4 regions of the Streptomyces sp. NPDC058371 genome follow, and region 3 is predicted to be linked to each of the others. Evidence: riboswitches for the same ligand, from Rfam matches in the RefSeq annotation. Region 3 holds a riboswitch; each other region holds the start of a gene.
What was found. A riboswitch is a leader RNA that binds a small molecule or an ion and turns the genes downstream of it on or off. The one in region 3 is predicted to bind thiamine pyrophosphate.
Positions count from the first base shown of each region.

Region 1: it holds a riboswitch for thiamine pyrophosphate, as region 3 does, so the genes downstream of both, thiO (glycine oxidase ThiO) here and ACFWM2_RS02710 (purine-cytosine permease family protein) in region 3, are expected to answer to the same signal.
Region 2: it holds a riboswitch for thiamine pyrophosphate, as region 3 does, so the genes downstream of both, ACFWM2_RS20190 (thiamine ABC transporter substrate binding subunit) here and ACFWM2_RS02710 (purine-cytosine permease family protein) in region 3, are expected to answer to the same signal.
Region 4: it holds a riboswitch for thiamine pyrophosphate, as region 3 does, so the genes downstream of both, thiC (phosphomethylpyrimidine synthase ThiC) here and ACFWM2_RS02710 (purine-cytosine permease family protein) in region 3, are expected to answer to the same signal.

Region 1 is NZ_JBHXJC010000005.1:72,371-77,806, forward strand. Features, by position in the region: gene ACFWM2_RS17615 (thiazole synthase) at 1-385, opposite strand, end outside; gene thiS (sulfur carrier protein ThiS) at 389-589, opposite strand; gene thiO (glycine oxidase ThiO) at 586-1,743, opposite strand; TPP riboswitch at 1,741-1,854, opposite strand; gene ACFWM2_RS17630 (hypothetical protein) at 1,920-2,291, shown strand; gene ACFWM2_RS17635 (NAD(P)/FAD-dependent oxidoreductase) at 2,324-3,544, shown strand; gene ACFWM2_RS17640 (Rv2175c family DNA-binding protein) at 3,777-4,148, shown strand; gene thiE (thiamine phosphate synthase) at 4,240-4,896, shown strand; gene metF (methylenetetrahydrofolate reductase [NAD(P)H]) at 5,038-5,436, shown strand, end outside.
Region 2 is NZ_JBHXJC010000006.1:126,403-131,838, forward strand. Features, by position in the region: gene ACFWM2_RS20180 (ABC transporter ATP-binding protein) at 1-22, opposite strand, end outside; gene ACFWM2_RS20185 (ABC transporter permease) at 22-1,752, opposite strand; gene ACFWM2_RS20190 (thiamine ABC transporter substrate binding subunit) at 1,728-2,810, opposite strand; TPP riboswitch at 2,890-2,995, opposite strand; gene rlmN (23S rRNA (adenine(2503)-C(2))-methyltransferase RlmN) at 3,080-4,186, opposite strand; gene ACFWM2_RS20200 (phosphatidate cytidylyltransferase) at 4,299-5,435, opposite strand; gene frr (ribosome recycling factor) at 5,435-5,436, opposite strand, start outside.
Region 3 is NZ_JBHXJC010000001.1:623,269-628,704, reverse strand. Features, by position in the region: gene ACFWM2_RS02720 (ArgE/DapE family deacylase) at 1-911, shown strand, start outside; gene thiD (bifunctional hydroxymethylpyrimidine kinase/phosphomethylpyrimidine kinase) at 1,080-1,931, opposite strand; gene ACFWM2_RS02710 (purine-cytosine permease family protein) at 1,928-3,349, opposite strand; TPP riboswitch at 3,339-3,433, opposite strand; gene lexA (transcriptional repressor LexA) at 3,667-4,341, shown strand; tRNA gene ACFWM2_RS02700 (tRNA-Pro) at 4,449-4,522, opposite strand; gene ACFWM2_RS02695 (DUF309 domain-containing protein) at 4,638-5,165, shown strand; gene cobF (precorrin-6A synthase (deacetylating)) at 5,200-5,436, shown strand, end outside.
Region 4 is NZ_JBHXJC010000016.1:15,654-21,089, reverse strand. Features, by position in the region: gene ACFWM2_RS33630 (VWA domain-containing protein) at 1-812, opposite strand, end outside; gene thiC (phosphomethylpyrimidine synthase ThiC) at 1,458-3,287, opposite strand; TPP riboswitch at 3,280-3,436, opposite strand; gene ACFWM2_RS33620 (YibE/F family protein) at 3,508-5,001, shown strand; gene ACFWM2_RS33615 (SsgA family sporulation/cell division regulator) at 5,201-5,436, opposite strand, start outside.

The DNA of each region.
Region 1 (5,436 bases), on a different contig from region 3:
CGGTGAAGCCGTCGTCCACGAGCGTCTCGGCGGCATCCAGCAGCTCGATCGGATCGGGCAGCAGCGTGCGCTCGTCGGCGATGACCTCCAGCTTGACCAGGTCGGTGCCGAGGGCCTCGCGGGCCAGGCGCGCGGTCAGGACGGCCTCCCCTGCGGTGAAACAGCCCGCCGTGTTCGGCAGCACCCGGATGCCGAGCTTGTCGAGCACGGAGAGGACCGAGCCGTGGGCCGCCGGGTTCACCCGCCGCATCGCGACCGTCGTCAGCTCCGTGCCGGACGCGACGAGCGAGCGTTCCAGCACGTCGAGGCTGGGGGCGCCTCCGGTGCCCATGATCAGCCGGGACGAGAAGGTCGTACCGCCGAGGACGAAGGGATCGTCGGCCATGGGTCAGCCTCCTTGGACGGCGGTGAGGACTTCGACGCGGTCTCCCTCGGAGAGGGACGTGGACGACCACCGCGCGCGTGGGACGACGGTTTCGTTGAGCGCGGCGGCGACGCCGGACGGGGCCGGGGTCAGGGCCGAGACGAGGGTGTCGAGCGCGGTGCCCGCGGCGATCCGCTGCTGTTCGCCGTTGACGATGATGTTCATGCGGGCTGCTCCGTGAGGGCCGTGCTGAAGCGCTTGGGGGTGAAGGGGCGTGCCTCGGCCGGGAGTTCACCGGTGGCGAGGACGTGCGCCATGGCGTCGCCGGTCACGGGCGTGAGCAGGACGCCGTTGCGGAAGTGCCCGGTGGCCAGCAGGAGGCCGTCGAGCTCGGTCGGACCGAGCAGCGGCGCGTTGTCCGGGGAGCCGGGTCGCAGTCCGGCCCGGGTCTCGGTGAGCGGCAGTTCGGTGATCCCGGGGACCAGCTCGTGGGCGTCGCGCAGCAGCTCGTACACGCCGCCCGCGGTCACCGTCCTGTCCCAGCCCAGCTCCTCGCTGGTGGCGCCGACGACCAGCTCGCCGCTCTCGCGCGGCACCAGATAGACCTGGCTGCCGCGGACGACGGCGCGCACGGTCCGGCTCAGGAAGGGCGCGTACCGCTGCGGCACGGTCAGCCGCAGCACCTGCCCCTTCACCGGCCGCACGGGCGGCAGTACGGCGTCGGGGACCCCGGCGAGCCGCCCGCTGAGGCTGCCCGCGGCGAGGACGACGTGGCCCGCCGAGAGGTCGGTGCCGTGCGCGGTGCCGACGCCGGCGGCCCGGTCCCGTACGACGGAGAGCCGCTCGGCCCAGGTCCGGTGGAAGACGACCCCGGCGCGCTCGCATGCGGTGACCAGAGCCCTGGCCAGCCGGCGCGGGTCGATCTGGTGGTCGCCGTCGACCCGCAGGCCGCCGCGCACTCCGGGCGCCAGCAGCGGCTCCAGGCGACGGCACTCACGGCCGCTCAGCCACTCCGACTCCAGGCCCGACTGCCTCTGCAGGGCGTGCAGTTCGCGCAGATGGGCCCGGTCGTCGGCGTCGAGCGCGACGGCGAGCGTGCCGCACTGGCGGTAGCCGAGGTCCAGGCCGGTCGCCGCGGTCAGCTCGGCCACGAAGTCCGGATAGCGGCGCGCGGAGGCGAGGTTGAGTCCCAGCAGGGTCTGCTCGCCGTAGTGCAGTTCGGTGACGGCGGCCAGCATGCCGGCGGCCACCTGCGCCGCTCCGCCGCCCGGTTCCGGGTCCACGACCGCGGTGGAGAACCCGCGCTGAGCGGCCCGCCAGGCGGTCACCAGACCGATGATTCCGCCCCCGATGACCAGGACGTCTGAGGTACGCGACATGGGCGTCCAGCCCCTCCCTTCGCCGGCATGACCCGGATCAGGTTCGTACGGTCGGAGGCCGTCCCAGCCTCCCTCTCAGCCCGGTTCGTCCGGGCTCCCGCGTGTGCTTTACGTTGGCCAGCCTAGCCCTTCGTCACGAACCTCAGTACTCGAACCTCAGTAGAGGAGCCCTCCGCGTGGCCCGCTCGCTCGACGGTCTCGTCCTGGCCCCGGTCGCCGACCAGGCGCCGGGGCAGGTCGGCACCCGCACCCGGTTCACGTACCACGAGAAGGACGGCGTGATCTGGGCCGAGTACGCCGGCGGCGATGTCGTACGTGGTCATCTCGTGGGTAGACGGGAGGGGGACCGGCTCGACTTCCGTTACGTGCAGCTGAAGCACGACGGCACGACCTCCTCCGGGCACTGCGTGTCCGCGGTCGTCGAACTGGCCGACGGCCGGGTGCGCCTGGAGGAGACCTGGAAGTGGGAGTCGCAGGCGGGCAGCGGGACGAGCGTGGTGGAACAGATCCACGAAAGTGTGGAACAGGTCACTGAGCACGTCCCCTGACTGACATTTTGTCAGGTGTCTAAGGTGATCAGGTGAGCGAGCAGACGCAGGAGCGGACAGCGCGGCGGGTCGTCGTCGTGGGCGCGGGCATGGCCGGGGTGCAGACCGCGGTCGCCCTGCGGGAACAGGGCTTCACCGGCAGCGTGACCCTGATCGGCGCGGAGCCGCACCAGCCGTACGACAGGCCACCCCTGTCCAAGGCCGTGCTGCTCGGCAAGGCCGAGGGCTCCGCCTTCGACGTGGACTTCGAGAGCCTGGGCATCGAACTGCAACTCGGCCGCGAGGCGCTCGGCGTGCGCCCCGGGGACCACGAGCTGGACACCGACTCCGGTCCGGTCCCGTACGACGTCCTCGTGCTCGCGACGGGTGCCGAACCGATCCGGCTGCCGGGCACCGAGGGCGTGCCGGGGGTCCATCTCCTGCGCACCCTCGACGACGCCGAGCGGCTGCGTCCCGTGCTCGCCCAGCAGCACGACATCGTGGTCGTGGGAGCGGGCTGGATCGGGGCCGAGTTCGCCACGGCGGCGCGTGAGGCGGGCTGCGCGGTGACCGTCGTAGAGGCCGCCGACCGGCCGCTGGCCGGAGCGCTGCCCGCCGAGGTGGCCGCGCCGATGGCCGCCTGGTACGCCGACAGCGGTGCCACGCTGCGCACCCACGCGCGCGTGGAGCGTATCGAGCCCGGCGCGGTGATCCTCGACGACGGTTCGCGGGTGCCCGCGGGCGCGGTCGTCGTCGGCATCGGCGCCCGCCCCGCCACCGCCTGGCTGGCCGGCTCCGGGATCACGCTCGGTGCCCACCGCGAGGTGCTGGCCGACGCCCATCTGCGCACCTCCGCGCCGGACGTGTTCGCGGTCGGCGACTGCGCCTCCTTCCCCTCGGGGCGGTACGAGGGGCGCCTGCTGGTCCACCACTGGGACAACGCCCTGCAGGGGCCGCGCACGGTGGCGGCGAACATCATCGGCGAGGCCCCGGCGGCCTACGACCCGGTCCCGTACTTCTGGTCCGAGCAGTTCGGCCGCTTCGTGCAGTACGTCGGCCACCACGACTCCGCCGACACGACCGTGTGGCGCGGCGACCCCTCGGGGGCGGCCTGGACGGTCTGCTGGCTGCGGGAGGGCCGGCTCGTCGCGCTTCTCGCGGTCGGCCGCCCCCGGGACCTGGCCCAGGGCCGCAAGGTCATCGAGGCGGGGACCCCTATGGATCCGGAACTGCTCGCGGACCCGGCGCGGCCGCTGAAGGCCGCCGCGGCCTAGGGTCTGTCCGGCGGATCCTGCGGTTCCGTCCGCACGGTGCCCGGAGACTGGGCCGAGCGGGGTGGGGTGCGTGCCGCGCAAAGCGGAGCCATCACGGCCGACGACAACGCCGCGAGTGTGCGTGCCACACCCCACGACCCGGCGCATGATCCGCCGGGCGGGCCCTGGTCCGTCACCCCTGGTCGGAGGGGTCTGGCTTCCGACTGTCAGTCCGGGATGGCAGGCTTGTCCCGTGACCGAGATTGACGCAAAGATCGATGCTCTCGTCCCCGCCTGGCTCACCCTCCCCGACATCGCCGAACAGTTCGGCGTCGAGGTGACCCGCGTCCGGCAGCTGGTCAGGGAAGGCCAGCTGATTGCCGTACGCCGTGGTGAGAACCGCGCGCTGCACGTCCCCGCCGCCTTTATCGACGGGGTCGAGCAGAAGGTCGTCAAGGGCCTGACCGGCACCCTGACGCTCCTGCGGGACGACGGCTTCACCGACGAAGAGATGCTCGAGTGGCTCTTCACCCCCGACTCGACCCTGCCCGGCACCCCCGCGCAGGCTCTGAGCGAGAATCGCGGCACGGAGGTGAAGCGCCGCGCCCAGGCGCTCGCCGTCTGATCCGACAACCGTCCGGCGTACGGACCACGGCTCGCCGCTCACCCGGCCGCCGCGGTCCGTACGCGCCACCGACCACGGGGGACACACACCCATGCCCGAGACCGCCGCCACCGCCCGCCAGCAGCTCGCCGACGCCCGGGTCTACCTGTGCACGGATGCCCGTAGGCGCCAGGGCGACCTCGCCGAGTTCCTCGACGCGGTCCTGGCGGGCGGGGTCGACATCGTGCAGCTGCGCGACAAGGGCATGGAGGCGGCCGAGGAGCTGGCGCACCTCCAGGTCTTCGCGGACGCCTGCGCGCGCCACGGCAAGCTCCTCGCGGTGAACGACCGTGCGGACGTCGCCCACGCCGTCGGCGCCGATGTGCTGCACCTGGGCCAGGGTGACCTCCCCGTCCCTGCCGCCCGCGCGATCCTCGGCGAGGACGTCCTGATCGGCCGTTCCACGCACGCCGGGTCCGAGGCCGCGGCCGCCGCGGTCCAGGAGGGCGTGGACTACCTCTGCACGGGCCCCTGCTGGCCCACGCCCACCAAGCCCGGCCGGCACGCACCCGGCCTCGACCTGGTGCGCCACACCGCCTCGCTGGGCACCGATCGCCCCTGGTTCGCCATCGGCGGCATCGACCTCGGCAATCTGGACGAGGTGCTCGAAGCGGGCGCCCGCCGTGTCGTCGTCGTGCGGGCGATCACCGAGGCGGACGACCCCGCGGCGGCGGCCGGAGAGTTCGCGAAGCGGCTCCGGGCGGCGTGAGCAGCTCGCGAGACGGTTCCGGGCGGCCTAAGGCGCCGGAGCTTGACGCTGCGTGTCCGAAGGGTGGACAAGAAGTCGACAAATCGGACAAATCTCATCGGTTCGGTTGGGGGACCGGCGTCCCCTGGCTAACCTGCGGATATGGCCCTCGGATCTGCCTCCACCAGGACTGATCGCGCACGCACCGTGCGCGACATGCTCGCGACCGGCAAGAAGACGTACTCGTTCGAGTTCTCCGCGCCGAAAACCGCCAAGGGCGAGCGGAACCTGTGGAACGCCCTCCGCCGGGTCGAGGCCGTCGCACCCGACTTCGTCTCCGTCACCTACGGCGCCGGCGGCTCCACGCGCGCCGGCACGGTCAAGGAGACCGAGCAGATCGTCGCGGACACCACCCTCACGCCGGTCGCCCATCTCACGGCGGTCAACCACTCCATCGCCGAACTGCGCAACATCATCGGCCAGTACGCGGACGCCGGGATCCGGAACATGCTCGCGGTCCGCGGCGACCCGCCGGGCGACCCCATGGCCGACTGGGTGCCG
Region 2 (5,436 bases), on a different contig from region 3:
GCACCTCCGTGAGCCTGGTCATCAGAACTCCCCCGTCGGGTCGGTCCGCAAGCGCTCCAGAACCAGCAGCGCCACCGCGCACACCACCATCAAGATCGTCGAAAGGGCCATCGCCTGACCGTAGTTCAGGTCACCGGCACGACCGAGGAGCCGGGCCACAGCGACCGGCAGCGTCGGATTGTCCGGCCGCGCGATGAAGACGGTCGCCCCGAACTCGCCCAGCGAGACGGCGAAGGCGAACCCGGCCGCGATCAGCAGCGCCCGCCGCACCATCGGCAGATCGACCTCGCGCCACACCCGCCACGGCGACGCCCCGAGCACGGTCGCCGCCTCCCGCAACCGCTCGTCCACCGCGCGCAGGACGGGCAGCATCGTGCGGACCACGAACGGGACACCGACGAGTGCCTGCGCGAGCGGCACCAGGATCCAGGAGGACCGCAGATCCAGCGGCGGCTCGTCCAGGGCGATCAGGAACCCGAAGCCGACCGTGACCGCGGAGACGCCGAGCGGCAGCATCAGCAGCGCGTCGAACCCGCGGACGAGCCGGCCCGCACGCCGGGTGAGGGCGGTGGCCGCGAGAGCGCCGATCAGCACGGCGACGGCGGTGGCGGCGAACGCGTACTGGAGCGAGTTGCCGATCGCCTCGATCGGCGCCACCAGGAAGATGCCGCCGTCCTCGGAGGTGAGCGCTCTGTAGTACGCCAACCCGTAACCGCCGGGGGTGTCCAGGGACCGCTGGACCAGCACCCCGAGAGGCAGCACGAGCAGGACGGCGATGCTCGCGAGGACCCCGGCGAGCAGCGCCCACTGCCCGGCCCCACGCGGCCGGCGCGCGGTCATCGAGGCGTCCACCAGACGCAGGGCGGTCTCCCGGCGCCGTACGGTCCAGGCGTGCACCGCGAGGATCGCGCCGACCGCCACGAACTGGACGATGGTCAGCACGGCGGCGGTGGAGAGATCGAAGATCTCCGAGGTCTGCCGGTAGATCTCGACCTCGAGGGTCGAGAAGGTGGGGCCGCCGAGGATCTGCACCACACCGAACGAGGTGAAGGTGAAGAGGAAGACCATGAGAGCGGCAGCGGCGAGGGCGGGCCCGAGAGCCGGCAGGGTCACCTTGCGCCAGGCGGCGAACCGGGAGGCGCCGAGCATCCGCGCGGCCTCCTCCTGACGCGGGTCGAGCTGCGCCCAGAGACCGCCGACCGTCCGGACGACGACGGCGTAGTTGAAGAAGACGTGCGCGAGCAGGATCGCCCAGACAGTGGTGTCCAGCCGTACGCCCCACAGCTCGTCGAGCAGCCCGCCCCGGCCGACCAGCGCCAGGAATGCGGTGCCGACGACGACGGTCGGCAGCACGAAGGGGACGGTGACCACCGCCCGCAGCACCTGCTTGCCCCGGAACTCGAAGCGCGCGAAGACATACGCGCCGGGGAGCGCGATCAGCAGCGTGAGCGCGGTCGACGCGCACGCCTGCCAGGTGGTGAACCACAGGACGTGCCGGATGTCGGACTGGGCGAGCACCTCGCCGATCCGCCCGAACCGCCAGACCCCGTCGGCCTTGAGCCCGCGGCCGACGATCGCCGCCACCGGGTACGCGAAGAAGGCCGCGAAGAACGCGACGGGCAGCGCCATCAGTCCGAGCCGCGCCGCGCCGCCGCGGGAGAGCCCCCTGCGCGCCCGGGACGCCCCGGGCTCCCCCTGTTTCCGGGACTTCCCGGGCGGCCGGGGCGCTACTTCAGTACGAGTGAGGTCCACGACTTGACCCACTGGTCACGGTGGTCGGCGATGGTGCCGGGGGCGAGCGTCTCGGGGTTCTTGGCGGCCGGCCCGAACTCGGTGAACTCGGCCGGGACCCGGGCGCCCTCGACCACCGGGTACACGAACATGTTCAGCGGCATGTCCTGCTGGAACTTCTTGGTGATCAGGAAGTCCAGCAGCGCCTTGCCGCCCTTGGCGTTCTTCGCGTTGCTCAGCAGGCCCGCGAACTCGATCTGCCGGAAACAGGTGCCGGTGGCGACGCCGGTCGGCGCGGTCTTGGGCCGCGGATCGGCGTAGATGACCTCGGCGGGCGGCGACGAGGCGTACGAGACGACCAGTGGGCGGTCGGCCTTCGCCTTCTTGCCACCGGCCGAACCGGAGAACTCGTCGTTGTAGGCCTGCTCCCAGCCGTCCACGACCTTCACGCCGTTGGCCTTGAGCTTCTTCCAGTAGTCCTGCCAGCCGGTGTCGCCGTACCGCGCCGCGCTGCCGAGCAGGAAGCCGAGGCCCGGCGACGACGTCGAGGCGTTCTCCGTGACGAGCAGGTTCTTGTACGCGGGCTTCACCAGGTCGTCGAAGGACTGCGGCGGGGCCAGCTTGTGGTCGGCGAAGTACTGCTTGTCGTAGTTGACGCAGATGTCACCGGAGTCGATGGGTGTGACGCGGTGCTCGGCCTTGTCGAGCTGGACGTCCGCGGCGACGGCGGACAGGCCCTTGGCCGCGTACGGCTGGAAGAGTCCGTTGTCGAGCGCGCGGGACAGCAGTGTGTTGTCGACGCCGAAGAAGACGTCGCCCTGCGGGTTGTCCTTGGTGAGGATGGCCTTGTTGACGGCCTGCCCGGCGTCGCCGTCCTTGAGGACCCTGACCTTGTACCCGGACTCCTTCTCGAACGCCTTGAGCACGCTCTTCGAGGCGGCGAAGGAGTCATGGCTGACGAGGGTCACGGTCTTGGACCCGGAGCCGGCGTTGTCGTCGGACGAGCCGCACGCGGAGAGCGTGACGAGCCCGAGACCGGTGGCGACGACCGCTGCCGTCAACCTCTTGGTGGTGCTCACTGAATTCCTCCTGGGATGACCAGGAAGAGACGCGGCCCTGCCCGGGAACCTCTGATAGTTCCCGGGCAGGGCGCAACAGCTTGAGTAACGACCGAACTTCCTACCCAGAATGACCTGGGCAAGGTTCAGAGGGTCTGCGGCCTGTGCCGCACTCTCAGCGCTGTGGCGCTCCCCTGTCGGAATATGAAGATGTACGTACGCCAGTCAGACTACCGCTCCCTCGCCGGAACGCGGCTGGTGGCTCCCCGGTGACACCGGGCAGCCGGGTCCTAGCGCTCCGCCGCCGCCAGCTGCCCGCAGGCCCCGTCGATCTCCTGGCCGCGGGTGTCCCGGACGGTGACCGGCACGCCGTGGGCCGCGATGGCCTCGACGAACGCCTTCTCGTCCTCGGGCCGCGAGGCGGTCCACTTGGAGCCGGGCGTCGGGTTCAGCGGGATCAGGTTCACGTGCACGGGCTTGCCCTTGAGCAGCCGTCCGAGCCGGTCACCACGCCACGCCTGGTCGTTGATGTCACGGATGAGGGCGTACTCGATGGACAGCCGGCGCCCCGACTTGGCCGCGTACTCCCAGCCGGCGTCCAGCACCTCGCGCACCTTCCACCGCGTGTTCACGGGGACGAGGGTGTCGCGCAGCTCGTCGTCCGGCGCGTGCAGGGAGATGGCGAGGCGGCACTTGAAGCCCTCGTCGGAGAACCGGTGGATCGCGGGCACCAGGCCCACGGTCGACACGGTGATTCCGCGCTGCGAGAGCCCCAGACCGTCCGGCTCGGGGTCGGTGAGCGCCCGGATCGAGCCCACGACCCGCTTGTAGTTGGCGAGCGGCTCGCCCATGCCCATGAAGACGATGTTGCTCAGCCGCGCCGGGCCACCGGGAATCTCGCCGTCCCGCAGGGCGCGCATGCCGTCCACGATCTGGTGCACGATCTCGCCGGTGGACAGATTCCGGTCCAGCCCGGCCTGTCCGGTGGCGCAGAACGGGCAGTTCATCCCACAGCCGGCCTGCGAGCTGATGCACATGGTGACCCGGTCCGGGTACCGCATCAGCACGGATTCGACGAGCGTGCCGTCGAAGAGCCGCCACAGGGTCTTGCGGGTGGTGTCGTCGTCACAGCTGATGTGCCGGACGACGGACATCAGCTCGGGCAGCAGCGCTTCCTGCAGCTTCCCGCGCGAGGCGGCCGGGATGTCCGTCCACTGCTCCGGGTCGTGCGCGTACCGCGCGAAGTAGTGCTGCGAGAGCTGCTTGGCGCGAAACGGCTTCTCACCGATCGCGGCAACCGCCTCTTTACGCTCGGCGGGCGTGAGATCGGCAAGGTGCCGCGGCGGCTTCTTGGCTCCGCGGGGGGCGACGAAAGTGAGTTCTCCGGGCTTAGGCATAGCTCTACCAGTGTCGCAGACATATGAAGAGAGGCCCGCCGCCCTGTGGACAGCGAGCCTCTCACTCAAGAACTGCAGGTCAGCGACGTACAACAAGGTCAGGGCGCAGTGGTCAGCCGGAGCCCACGAAGATCACCAGGAGCAGCCACACCACGGGTGCCGTCGGCAGGAGCGAGTCCAGCCGGTCCATGATGCCGCCGTGCCCCGGCAGCAGCGTGCCCATGTCCTTGATGCCCAGGTCCCGCTTGATCATGGACTCGCCGAGGTCACCGAGCGTGGCGCTGGCGGCCACCGCGAACCCGATGAGCAGACCCTGCCACCAGCTGCCGTCGTCGATCAGGAACTGCATGCACAGCGCACCCGCGGCCATCGCGAAGGTGACCGCTCCGACCAGGCCCTCGCGGGTCTTGCCGGGGCTGATGCGCGGCGCCAGTTTGTGCTTGCCGAAGCGCCAGCCGACGGCGTACGCGCCGGTGTCGCTGACGACCGTCAGGAGCAGGAACGTCAGGACGCGCCGCGGACCGTCGTCGGCCGTGAGCATCATCGCCACGAACGTCGCCAGGAACGGCACGTAGAAGGCCGCGAAAACCCCGGCGGTGACGTCCTTGAGGTAGCCCTCGGGCGGTTCGGTCATCCGCCAGACCAGGACGGCCAGCGCGGTGAGCGCCATCGCCACCCACGCACCCTCGGCGCCCCTGACGTAACCGGCGACGACCATCGCCGCGCCGCCGATCGCCAGCGGTACGAGGGGCGCCTTGATGCCCTTGCGCTCCTCGAGCCGTGAGGTGAGCTCCCACAGCCCCACGACCACGGCGACGACGATCACGCCGACGAACACGGCTTTGACGATGAACAACGACGCGATGATCACCGCACCGAGCCCGACGCCCACCCCTATGGCCGCACCCAGGTCCCGGCCCGCACTCTTCTTCTGCGGCGCGGGTACTGGCTGGTGGGCGCTGGGCATGGGCTCCTGCGGACTTGGCTGGTTGTGCGACGGCGTCCCGTAGGGCGCCGTCTGCGGTGTGTCGTCGCGGAACAAGGGGCCACTCAGCCGAGCGGCCCCCCGGTCGTCATCCTGGTCTCCGCCGTGTGCGGGTACGTCGGGCACGATGGGCATGGGGCGAGTCTGCTGGGCGTCATGCGCATCGTACGCGGGACCCGCCGGGGCAGCCCCCTGGACAGGCCCCTGGTCGGAAGGCCCCCAGTACCCGGCTTGTGGCGGCGCCCCCCAGGAAGAGTCGTTCATC
Region 3 (5,436 bases):
TCGTGCCGAGGGTGCACGGGGATGTCGTACACGCCCGTGGCGCTTGTGACATGAAGGCCGGCGTCGTCGCCAACATCGCCGCGCTGGCGGCGATCCGCGCCAGTGGCGTACGGCCGGGCGGCAGCGTGGCCGGCCACTTCGTCGTCGGCGAGGAGGACGGCGGGCTCGGCGCCTTCGGGACCCTGCGCCGGGGACACCGCGGTGATGCCTGTGTCATCAGCGAGCCGACCGGCGGCACCCTGATCACCGCCAACGCGGGCGCCCTGACCTTCCGTATCACCGTGCCCGGCCGGTCCGCGCACGCGAGCACCCGGGACGCCGGCGTCAGCGCCATCGACGCCTACACGCCGATCGGCGCGGCACTCGCCCGGCTGGAGGTCGTACGCAACAAGGTGCCGGATCCCTTGATGGCCGAATACCCCATCCCCTACTGCCTGTCCGTCGGCATGGTCCGGGCCGGGGACTGGGCCAGCAGCGTGCCGGGCCTTCTCGTCGCCGACGGGAGGCTGGGACTGCGGCTCGGCGAGGAACCCGCCGCGGCACGCGCCGAGTTCGAACTGTGCGTTGCCCAGGCGTGCGCGGACGATCCATGGCTGCGCGACCACCCGGCCGTCGTCTCCTGGCCCGGCGGCCGGTTCGCCAGTGGCAGGCTCGCCCCCGGGCATCCCCTGCGCGAGGTGGTCGGCACCGCACACGCGGACGCCACCGGCTCACCGGGACCCCGGGAGCGCGGCGCGCCGTACGGCAGCGATCTGCGCCTCTACGCGGCGGCGGGCATACCGACGCTGCAGTACGGACCCGGCGACGTGCGCCTCGCCCACGGCCCCGACGAACGCGTATCGCTCACCGAAACCGTCGCCGTCGCCCGCACGCTGGTCCTCACGGCACTCAGGACCGCGGGGACCCGGTAACGGGAGGCGTCCCGGCCGACCCGAACGACGACCCCCGCCGGGACCCGGTAGCGGAAGGCGACCCCGGCCGACCCGAACCGCGGGAGCCCGGTGCCCACCCGAACCGCAGGAACCCGCTCGGCGAGACGCGCCCGGCTCACCTCGACAACCAAGTGCGGGCGCAGCGCGTCACCGGCGCGGGCGGGTCCGCCAGCCGTGGTCGACCGGGCCCAGGCCCGCGCCCAGGGCGAAGCCCGCGGCGATCGCACCCGTGACGTACTCCTTCGCCCGGCGCACCGCCTCCGGTACCGGATGCCCCTGCGCCAGGCCGACCGCGATCGCGGAGGCCAGGGTGCAACCCGTGCCGTGCGTATGGCGGTTGTCGTGGCGCGGGGCCCGCAGCCAGTGCTCCTCGCGGCCGTCGGTCAGCAGGTCCACGGCCTCGCCCGGCAGATGACCGCCCTTCACGAGGACCCACCGCGGCCCGTACTCCAGGAGCCGTTCCGCCGCCCGGCGCATGTCCCCTTCACTCGTCACCGAGACCCCGGTGAGCTGCGCCGTCTCGTCGAGATTCGGGGTCGCCACCGTCGCGACCCGCAGCAGTACGGTCCGTACGGCGTCCAGCGCGTCGTCGGCGAGCAGCCGGTCGCCGTGCTTGGAGACGCTCACCGGGTCCACGACCACGGGTGCGGCGGTGTCCGCGAGCAGCTCGGCGACGGTCTCGACGAGCAGGGGCGAGGCCAGCATGCCGGTCTTCAGCGCCTGTACGCCGATGTCGTCCACGACGCTGCGGTACTGCGCCCGCACCGCCTCGGCCGGCAGCTCCCACGCCCCCTGGACCCCGAGGGAGTTCTGCGCGGTGACCGCGGTCAGCACGCTCATGCCGTGCGCGCCCAGCGCGAGCATCGTCTTCAGGTCGGCCTGGATACCGGCGCCGCCCCCGGAGTCCGACCCGGCGACGGTCAGGACGCGCGGCGGCGCGACGGCGGCTGCCGGAACCGGTGCGGTCGCGGCACCGGGTGATGTGGCCGGCTGTGTCATGACCGGGTCTCCTTCGAGGTAGCGCCGAGACCCAGGCGCAGCGGGGCGTACACGGCGAGCGCCACGACGAAGGCCACCCCGTAGGCGAGATCGGCGCCGTGCAGGGCGTCGGCCACCGGACCCACGTACAGGCTGGTGCTCATGAACGGGACGGCGGCGGCGAAGGCGACGACGAACGCCGTGAGCGCGGGCCACCACTGCTGCGGGCGGGCGTTCTCGGCGGCCAGGTCGACCGGGGCGCCGGCGCGGGCCCTGGCCCGGACGAGCCAGTCGACGGCCACGATCGCGACGAATCCGGGGATCCAGTAGCCGACGAGCAGCAGCACGTTCTGGAAGCGGGTGGTGGTGTCGGCCGCGTGCATCCACAGGACGAGCGGGAAGCCGAGGGCGGCGGCCAGCGCGGCGGCGACCGGACGCGGCAGGCGTACCCCCATGGTCTGCAGGGCCAGCGAGCCGCTGTAGTCGTTCATGGCGTTGCTGGACAGGGCCGCGAGCGCGACGGCGAGCAGGCCGAACGCACCGAGGACGCCGCCGCCGAGCAGGGTGTCGACGCCTCGGGCGGTCTGGTCGGTGAAGACGGACGCGCCCCACAGGCCCAGTGCCTGGACGGCCACGAAGGACACGCTGACGCCGAGCAGCGTGCACCAGAACATCCGCGGCCGGGACGCGGTGCGCGGGAGATACCGGCTGAAATCGCTGGCGTAGGGGGCCCAGGACAACGCGAGGCTCAGTGCGATGGTGCAGGTCAGGACGAACGCGCCGGCCCGGTCGGCGCCATGGACCGTGGCGACGGCGGCGGGGTGGCTGCCGCCGAGCAGCTTGGCGGTCAGCGCGGCGAAGGCGGCGGCGAGCGCGAACGTCATCACGGTCTGGAGCCGGTGGATCGCCTCGTACCCGAGGACACCGAGAGCCCCTTGGGCGGTCATCATGACCAGGACGCCCAGCCAGAACGGCCAGCCGCACAGCTGGGCCAGCGCGTCCCCGCCGAACAGGCCGATCAGCGCGTCCCAGGCGATCGAGGAGAGCCACTGCAGGGCGCCCGGCACCGCAACGGCCCGCCCGAACGCCAGCCGGGCGAGCGGGAGTTGCCCCGCACCGGTCTGGCTGCCCCAGGTGCCCAGGTAGGCGGTCGGCACCGCGCCCAGGAGGGTGCCGAGGACGACGGCGGTGAGGGCGGTGGCGAAGTCGAGGCCGAGCGCGACGCCGGCGGTGCCGGTGAACACGCCCGTCATGGTCAGGTTGGGGGCGAACCACACGGTGAACAGCCGGGCCGGGCTGCCGTACCGCGCGTCCTCGGGGACGGGTGCGATGCCACGGGCCTCGACCCGCAGATCACCGGGAGCGGCGGGCATCCGCCCGTCGAAGACGCGCTGCGGGGACCCGACGGCCACCTCACCGCGGGCATGCGGCAATGACATGAGACATCCCTCCGCCAGTCCTAACTGGTTCAGGTTCGACGGGTGTGATCTCAGCCCTCGTGCGGGGCACCCCGTGTCCGGTACGCCGGCCAGGATAGCCCGGCCCGCGCGTACGTCCAGGTGGTGGGGCGGACGGCAGCCGTGCGCGGTCGGCGGACGGTGACCGGGCCGGTGCGGCGGGTCACGCCCGCGCCGCACGGTGTGCCCGGGGAGGGACGCCTGGGAGTGAATACCGTGATACGCGGACGACGTTCCCTTTGTCCGGGAGGGCGGGCTATGGTGACGCACTGACGGGATCTTGAACGGAGGGGGCGCAGGTGGAGAACCTCGCGAGGGCACGCCGCGGCCGGCCGCCCGGGACCGGGTCGGTGCAGGGCGAGCTGACCGGCCGCCAGCAGGCCATCATCGAGTTCATCAGGACCGAGGTGGCGCGGCAGGGCTATCCGCCGTCCATGCGTGAGATCGGCGAGGCCGTCGAGCTGGCGAGCACCTCCTCGGTCTCCCACCAGCTGTCGGTACTGGAGCGAAAGGGCGTCCTGTACCGCGATCCGCACCGGCCCCGCGCGTATCAGGTACGGCCCACCTGGGCGCCGAGTCTGGACGCCGACCGCGGGCCGGAGCCGGCCGCAGTACCGCTGGTGGGCCGCATCTCCGCGGGCACGCCCGTCCTCGCCGAAGAGGCGATCGAGGACATCTACCTGCTGCCGCGCCAGATGGTCGGCGACGGCGATTTCTTCGCACTGACCGTGAGCGGCGACAGCATGATCGAGGCGGCCATCTGCGACGGCGACGTGGTGGCCGTCCGCCGCCAGGACAGCGCCGATCACGGCGACATCGTCGTCGCGCTCCTGGAGGACGAGGCCACGGTCAAGCAGCTGCGCCGGCAGGACGGTCAGGTGTGGCTCATGCCGCGCAACTCCGCCTACGCGCCGATTCCCGGCGAGGACGCGGTCATCCTGGGCCGAGTGGTGGGCCTGATGCGCCAGTTGTAGCGGTGGCGAGGGTGCCGCCCCGCTCCGGGTGCGGTCCGGCCCCCGCGGGACCGGTGCGAACAGAAAGGGCCCCCGCGGGCTTTCGCCCGCGAAGACCCTTCGCACCGTCGGGACGACAGGATTTGAACCTGCGACCCCTTGACCCCCAGTCAAGTGCGCTACCAAGCTGCGCCACGTCCCGGTGCGCTCGCCGCGGTGAACCGCGTGATCGCGCGAACAGCACTTTACCGCACGCCACAGGCCGGTCCGCCGGGGGCGCGGGGGCGGCACCGGGGCCGGCGCGGGACAATCGGAGCATGAGCAGGATTTCCAGGGCCGGGGCTGACGACCGACGCGACCGGGACACGGAGGGACGGGCCCGCAACGCCCGTCCCCGGGACGGGCTCGGCCGGCCCCTGCCGTACGGCGCGGACGGGGTGGAGCGGCAACCCGAAGGGGTCGTACGCAGCCCCGCCGAGACGGTCGTCGAGGCGCAGGCGCTGCTGGCCGCGGGCAAGCCGTTCCACGCGCACGAGGTCTTCGAGGACGCCTGGAAGTCGGGTCCCGCGGACGAGCGCGCGCTGTGGCGCGGGCTGGCCCAGCTCGCGGTGGGGCTGACCCATGCGGCCCGGGGCAACACGACGGGCGGCGCCCGGCTGCTGCGACGCGGGGCGGGCGCCGCCGAACAGTGGGCCGCCGAATCCGGACAGAACCGGCCGTACGGGATGGATCTGGCGGAACTGGCGGCCTGGGCGCGGAGGTTGGCGGGGGTCGTGGAGCGGGACGGTACGGCGGTCGACGCGGTGGCGTGGGCGCCGCGACTGCGCGGGAGTGAACCCGGATAGACCGGCTGTCAGTGGCGTGGGGCAGACTCGGGTCGTGCGAAAGATTCATGTCATCGGAATCGGGGCGGGCGATCCCGACCAGCTGACCCTGCAGGCGGTCAAGGCGCTGAAGAGCACGGACGTGTTCTTCATCCTGGACAAGGGCGAGGTGAAGTCCGACCTCGTTCAGCTGCGCCGTGACATCCTCGACGCACATCTGCCGGAGGGGACGTACCGGCTGGTCGAAGCGCGCGACCCGGATCGCGACCGGGCCGCCGGGGGCGCGGCCTAC
Region 4 (5,436 bases), on a different contig from region 3:
GACATGGAGCCGGAAGCGTCGAGGACCAGGATGACGCGCGCGGTGACGCCGACCGCTCCGTGCTTGCGCAGACTGACCGCCACTTGTTCCTTGCGCAGCGACAGACGCTTGCGCATGTCCACGGGCAGCCGCTCCTCGCCGGTGTCCCGCTGGGGACCGGGAGGCGGTACGGGCGGTGCGGCGGGTGGCACGACGGGACGAGCGGGAGGTGCTGCCGGGGGTGGCGGGAGAGGTGCTCCCACTGGTGCCGTCGGCACGGCGGACGAGGTCTGGGGCTGATCCTCATCGACGCTGATACCGAAGTCCGTGGCCAGTCCGGCGAGCCCGGAGGCGTACCCCTGCCCGACGGCACGGAACTTCCACTGGTCGCCGCGCAGATACAACTCGCCGCCGATGAACGCCGTCTCCGTCGTGGCCGCCATGTCGAACCGCGCGAGTTCGACCTGCGTCCCGGCGTCGAGCAGGCGCATCGTCAGTCCGGACATCTGACCGAACGTCCCGCCGTCGGCCGACGCGCACAGCACGACCCGCTCGACGGCCGCCTCCACTGAACGCAGGTCCACCTCAATCGTGTCCGTCGTGACTCCGGAAGCCGTCCGCTTTCCGAGGTGCCTTACGGCGTTGGACGCATGGTGGGGCTGGTTGTAGAACACGAAGTCACCGTCGTCACGCACGCGGCCGGCCGGGGTCAGCAGCAGCGCCGAGGCATCGGCATCGGGCACGCCGGGTCCCGCGGACCAGGAAAGCTCGGCACGCACCGTGGCAGAACGGACGGGAAAGTTGGCACCCTTGCTCATCGACCTGGCTGTCATGCCCACCAGTCTGCCGACCCGAGAGAGCCGAAGAACACCTTCCCGACCTCTCGGATCGGGTGGCGCGCCGGGCCGAGAACGCCGGGGACACTCCCCGAAGCAGCACCGGTCACAGGCCGTACCGAGACCGGAAACCGCCTGCCGAAGCGCTGGGCGGCCGCGTCTTCCCTTGTGACCCAGGTCTTCAACTGGAACGGCGATATCTATCCGAGGGGCTCCACCCTTGCGGCTTACGAGGGCACGGGGGCTCAGCAGGCCTTCGATCAGGTACGCAACGGGCTGAAGACGTGCAAGTCCTTCACCGGAGAGGGCTATACCGGGAAGTACCAGGCGAAGATGGCTGCCGAGAAGTCCTTGGACATCGGCGACGAAGCAGTGCGCTTCCGTGTGACCATCCCTGCCACGCTCCCGCCGTCCAAGAAGGGCGGGCCGGACAGGAAAGTCCCACGGATCGATCGATACGTCGTCGTGCGAGTCGGTACCACCATCGCGACGTTCGACACGATGAAGGTGGGTGGCAGTCCCGCCTTCTTCCCCACCGAACTGCTCAAAAAACAGATCGAGCGCCTGAGGAATGCCCAGCGCCACCGAAATGCGGCGGTGTTCCTCGGTCGACAACCCCGAGGAACACCGCCGTTCCAGCGGTCAGTCGGCCAGCGGCAGATAGACCCGGTTCCCCGCGGCCGCGAACTCCTTGGACTTCTGCGCCATGCCCTCCTCGATCTCCGCCTGGGAACCGCCGTGTTCGCGGCGGATGTCGTGGGAGATCTTCATCGAGCAGAACTTCGGCCCGCACATCGAGCAGAAGTGGGCCGTCTTGGCGGGCTCGGCCGGGAGGGTCTCGTCGTGGAACTCCCGTGCCGTGTCCGGGTCGAGGGCCAGATTGAACTGGTCCTCCCAGCGGAACTCGAAGCGGGCGTCGGACAGCGCGTCGTCCCATTCCTGAGCGCCGGGGTGCCCCTTGGCGAGGTCGGCCGCGTGTGCGGCGATCTTGTATGTGATGACGCCGGTCTTGACGTCGTCACGGTTGGGCAGGCCCAGGTGCTCCTTGGGCGTGACGTAGCAGAGCATGGCCGTGCCCCACCAGGCGATCATCGCGGCGCCGATGCCGGAGGTGATGTGGTCGTACGCCGGCGCGACATCCGTCGTCAGCGGGCCGAGGGTGTAGAACGGCGCCTCCTCGCAGATCTCCTGCTGAAGGTCGATGTTCTCCTTGATCTTGTGCATCGGGACATGGCCCGGGCCCTCGATCATGGTCTGTACGTTGAAACGCTTCGCGACCGTGTTGAGTTCCCCGAGCGTCCTCAACTCCGCGAACTGAGCGGCATCGTTGGCGTCCGCGATCGACCCGGGCCGCAGCCCGTCGCCGAGCGAGTACGTGACGTCGTAGGCGGCGAGGATCTCGCAGAGCTCCTCGAAGTTCTCGTACAGGAACGACTCCTTGTGGTGCGCGAGGCACCACGCGGCCATGATCGAGCCGCCGCGCGAGACGATGCCCGTCTTGCGGTTCGCGGTGAGCGGCACGTACGGAAGGCGCACGCCCGCGTGCACCGTCATGTAGTCCACGCCCTGCTCGGCCTGCTCGACGACCGTGTCCTTGTAGATCTCCCAGGTCAGCTCCTCGGCACGGCCGTCGACCTTCTCCAGCGCCTGGTAGAGCGGCACCGTGCCGATGGGCACGGGGGAGTTGCGCAGCACCCACTCACGGGTGGTGTGGATGTTGCGGCCGGTGGACAGGTCCATGACCGTGTCGGCGCCCCACTTCGTCGCCCACGTCATCTTGTCCACCTCCTCCTCGATGGAAGAGGTGACCGCCGAGTTGCCGATGTTGGCGTTGACCTTCACCAGGAAGCGCTTGCCGATGATCATCGGCTCGATCTCCGGGTGGTTGACGTTCACGGGCAGCACCGCGCGGCCGGCGGCGATCTCCTCGCGTACGACCTCGGGGTCGACGTTCTCCCGGACCGCCACGAACTCCATCTCGGGCGTGATCTCCCCGCGGCGGGCGTACGCGAGCTGGGTGACGGCCTCCCCGGGACGCCCCCGGCGCGGCTGCCGCGGCCGCCCCGGGAAGACCGCGTCGAGGTTCCTGAGCCCCCCGCGCGGTGAGGTGTGCTTGATTCCGTCGTCCTCGGGGCGCACGGGACGGCCCGCGTACTCCTCGGTGTCACCGCGGGCGATGATCCAGTTCTCGCGCAGCGGTGCCAGCCCCCTGCGGACGTCGGTGTCGACGGTCGGATCGGTGTACGGGCCCGAGGTGTCGTACAGCGTGACCGACTGCCCGTTGGTGAGGTGCACCTGACGGACCGGCACCCGCAGGTCGGGGCGAGAGCCCTCGACGTATGCCTTGTGCCAGCCGATGGACTTCCCGGCCTCGCCGCTCTCGGTGGAGGCGGGGGCCCCACCGTCGCCGGCCGGAGCACTCGCTCCGTCCGTCTGGCTGGAGGCAGGCGTGCGTACGTCCTTGATGGTCATGAGACCTACTCCCTACGCCGGCATTACCCGGTAACAGGTTCGGCGGTCGACGCAGCGAGTTCCGTCTGCCGATGTTTCATGTGAAACATCGCTGAGACGAAGGTCAGCGCCCTCTCAGCCCGGTGCTCCGAGCTCCCGCGTGTGCAAAGGTGCCTCCACGCTAGCGTCATATCTGGCGCGGTGAACAGAGGGCCCCTGCCGTTCTTGCGATGATCGGTCGGTGACCACGACGCAGCAGCCACCGTTCCCACCGTCCGAGCCGCCGCGTGGACGGGGTCCGGGCGACGGCCACGGGCGGGGTCCGGGCGACGGGCACGGGCACGGGCCGGACGGTGACAATGGTCACGGGAACGGCGGCGGACCCGGATCCGGCTCCGGCTCCGGTGACGCGCACGGCCCCGGCGACGGTCACGGACACGGCCACTCGCACAGCCATGGCCCCGCGGCCCCGGTCTCCAAGCACCTGCGCAAGGTCATCGCCGCCGTCCTGATCCCCTTCGCGGCCGCGGTCGTTGTCGGCCTGGCCGTGTTCTGGCCGGGCGGCGCTCCCTCGCACGAACGCACCGGCGTCGGTTTCGACCGGCAGACCCAGCAGGCCACGGTCACCAGGGTCGACCAGGTGGACTGCAAGTCCGTGAACGCCTCGGGGGACACCCCGACCGGTGACACCTCGACGCCCGAGGGCTCCTCGGCACAACAACAGGCGACGGGCGACTGCAAGAAGGCGACGATCCGGATCGACACCGGCAAGGACAAGGGCCGTACGTTCACGGAGATCGTCCAGCCCGACCAGTCACGCCAGTTGCACCAGAGCGAGAAGGTCGTGGTCGCGTACGAGCCCTCCGCGCCCAAGAACCTGCAGTACTCGGTCACCGATGTGAACCGCAAGATCCCCATGGCGGTGCTCGCCGGGATCTTCGCGCTGGCCGTCGTGGTGGTGGGCCGGATGCGCGGTCTCATGGCGCTGATCGCGCTCGCCGTCAGCTTCCTGATCCTGACGCTCTTCATCCTGCCGGCGATCCTGCAGGGCTCGAACCCCCTGGTGGTGGCCGTGATCGGCGCCAGCGCCATCATGCTGATCGCCCTCTACATGTGCCACGGCCTGTCGGCCCGTACCTCGGTGGCGGTGGTCGGCACGCTGCTCTCGCTGGTGCTGATCGGCCTGCTGGGCTCCGCGTTCATCGGCTGGGCCGCGCTGACCGGCAACGTGGACGACAACACCGGCCTGATCCATGGCCTGTATCCGTCCATCGACATGAGCGGTCTGCTCCTCGCCGGTGTGATCATCGGCTCGCTCGGTGTGCTCGACGATGTGACGGTGACGCAGACGTCGGCCGTCTGGGAGCTGCACGAGGCCAATCCGACGATGGGCTGGCGCGGGCTGTACCGGGCGGGCATCCGGATCGGCCGCGACCACATCGCCTCCGTCGTCAACACCCTCGTACTGGCGTACGCGGGTGCGGCCCTCCCCCTGCTGCTGCTCTTCTCGATCGCGCAGAGCAGCGTCGGCACGGTCGCCAACAGCGAGCTGGTCGCCGAGGAGATCGTGCGCACGCTGGTCGGCTCGATCGGCCTGGTGGCGTCCGTACCGGTGACCACGGCGCTGGCGGCCCTGGTGGTCTCCGCGGACCGCCCGAGCGGCACGGGGGCTCCGGCGCCCGCGAGTGCCCGGACTCCGGCCCGCGGCGGCAAGGGCCGCCGCCGCAAGCACTGACGCCGCCGGGTGCACGGGCTCCTGAACGGGAGCCGTACGGATCCCCTGGACGGGAGCGGATCAGGCCCCCGCGCCGAAACGGCACAGGACCCATCGCGGGAGCGCCTCGCGGGAGCGGCACAGGCCCCTCTGAACGCGAGCGTTGGAACGCCACCTCTGGGTGAGGAAGCGTTACGCCACTTGAGGGGCGCGGCGCGTCTCAGCCCGCGCTCTGCTCCTCCGCGAGGATGCGGTCCAACGCCTCGTCGAGATGGGTGTCGAAGTCGGCGAGAGAGCGCTCCTGCCCGAGCGGCACCAGCTTGTCCGTGCGGTCGAGGAATGCCACGAGCGGTGCCGTGCCGGACCGGAACAGCGCGTGGTCGCCGCCCACCTGAAGCCGGATCAGCACCTCACCGAATGCCTCCGGGTCCGCCGGCGAGATCCGCACATCCCCGT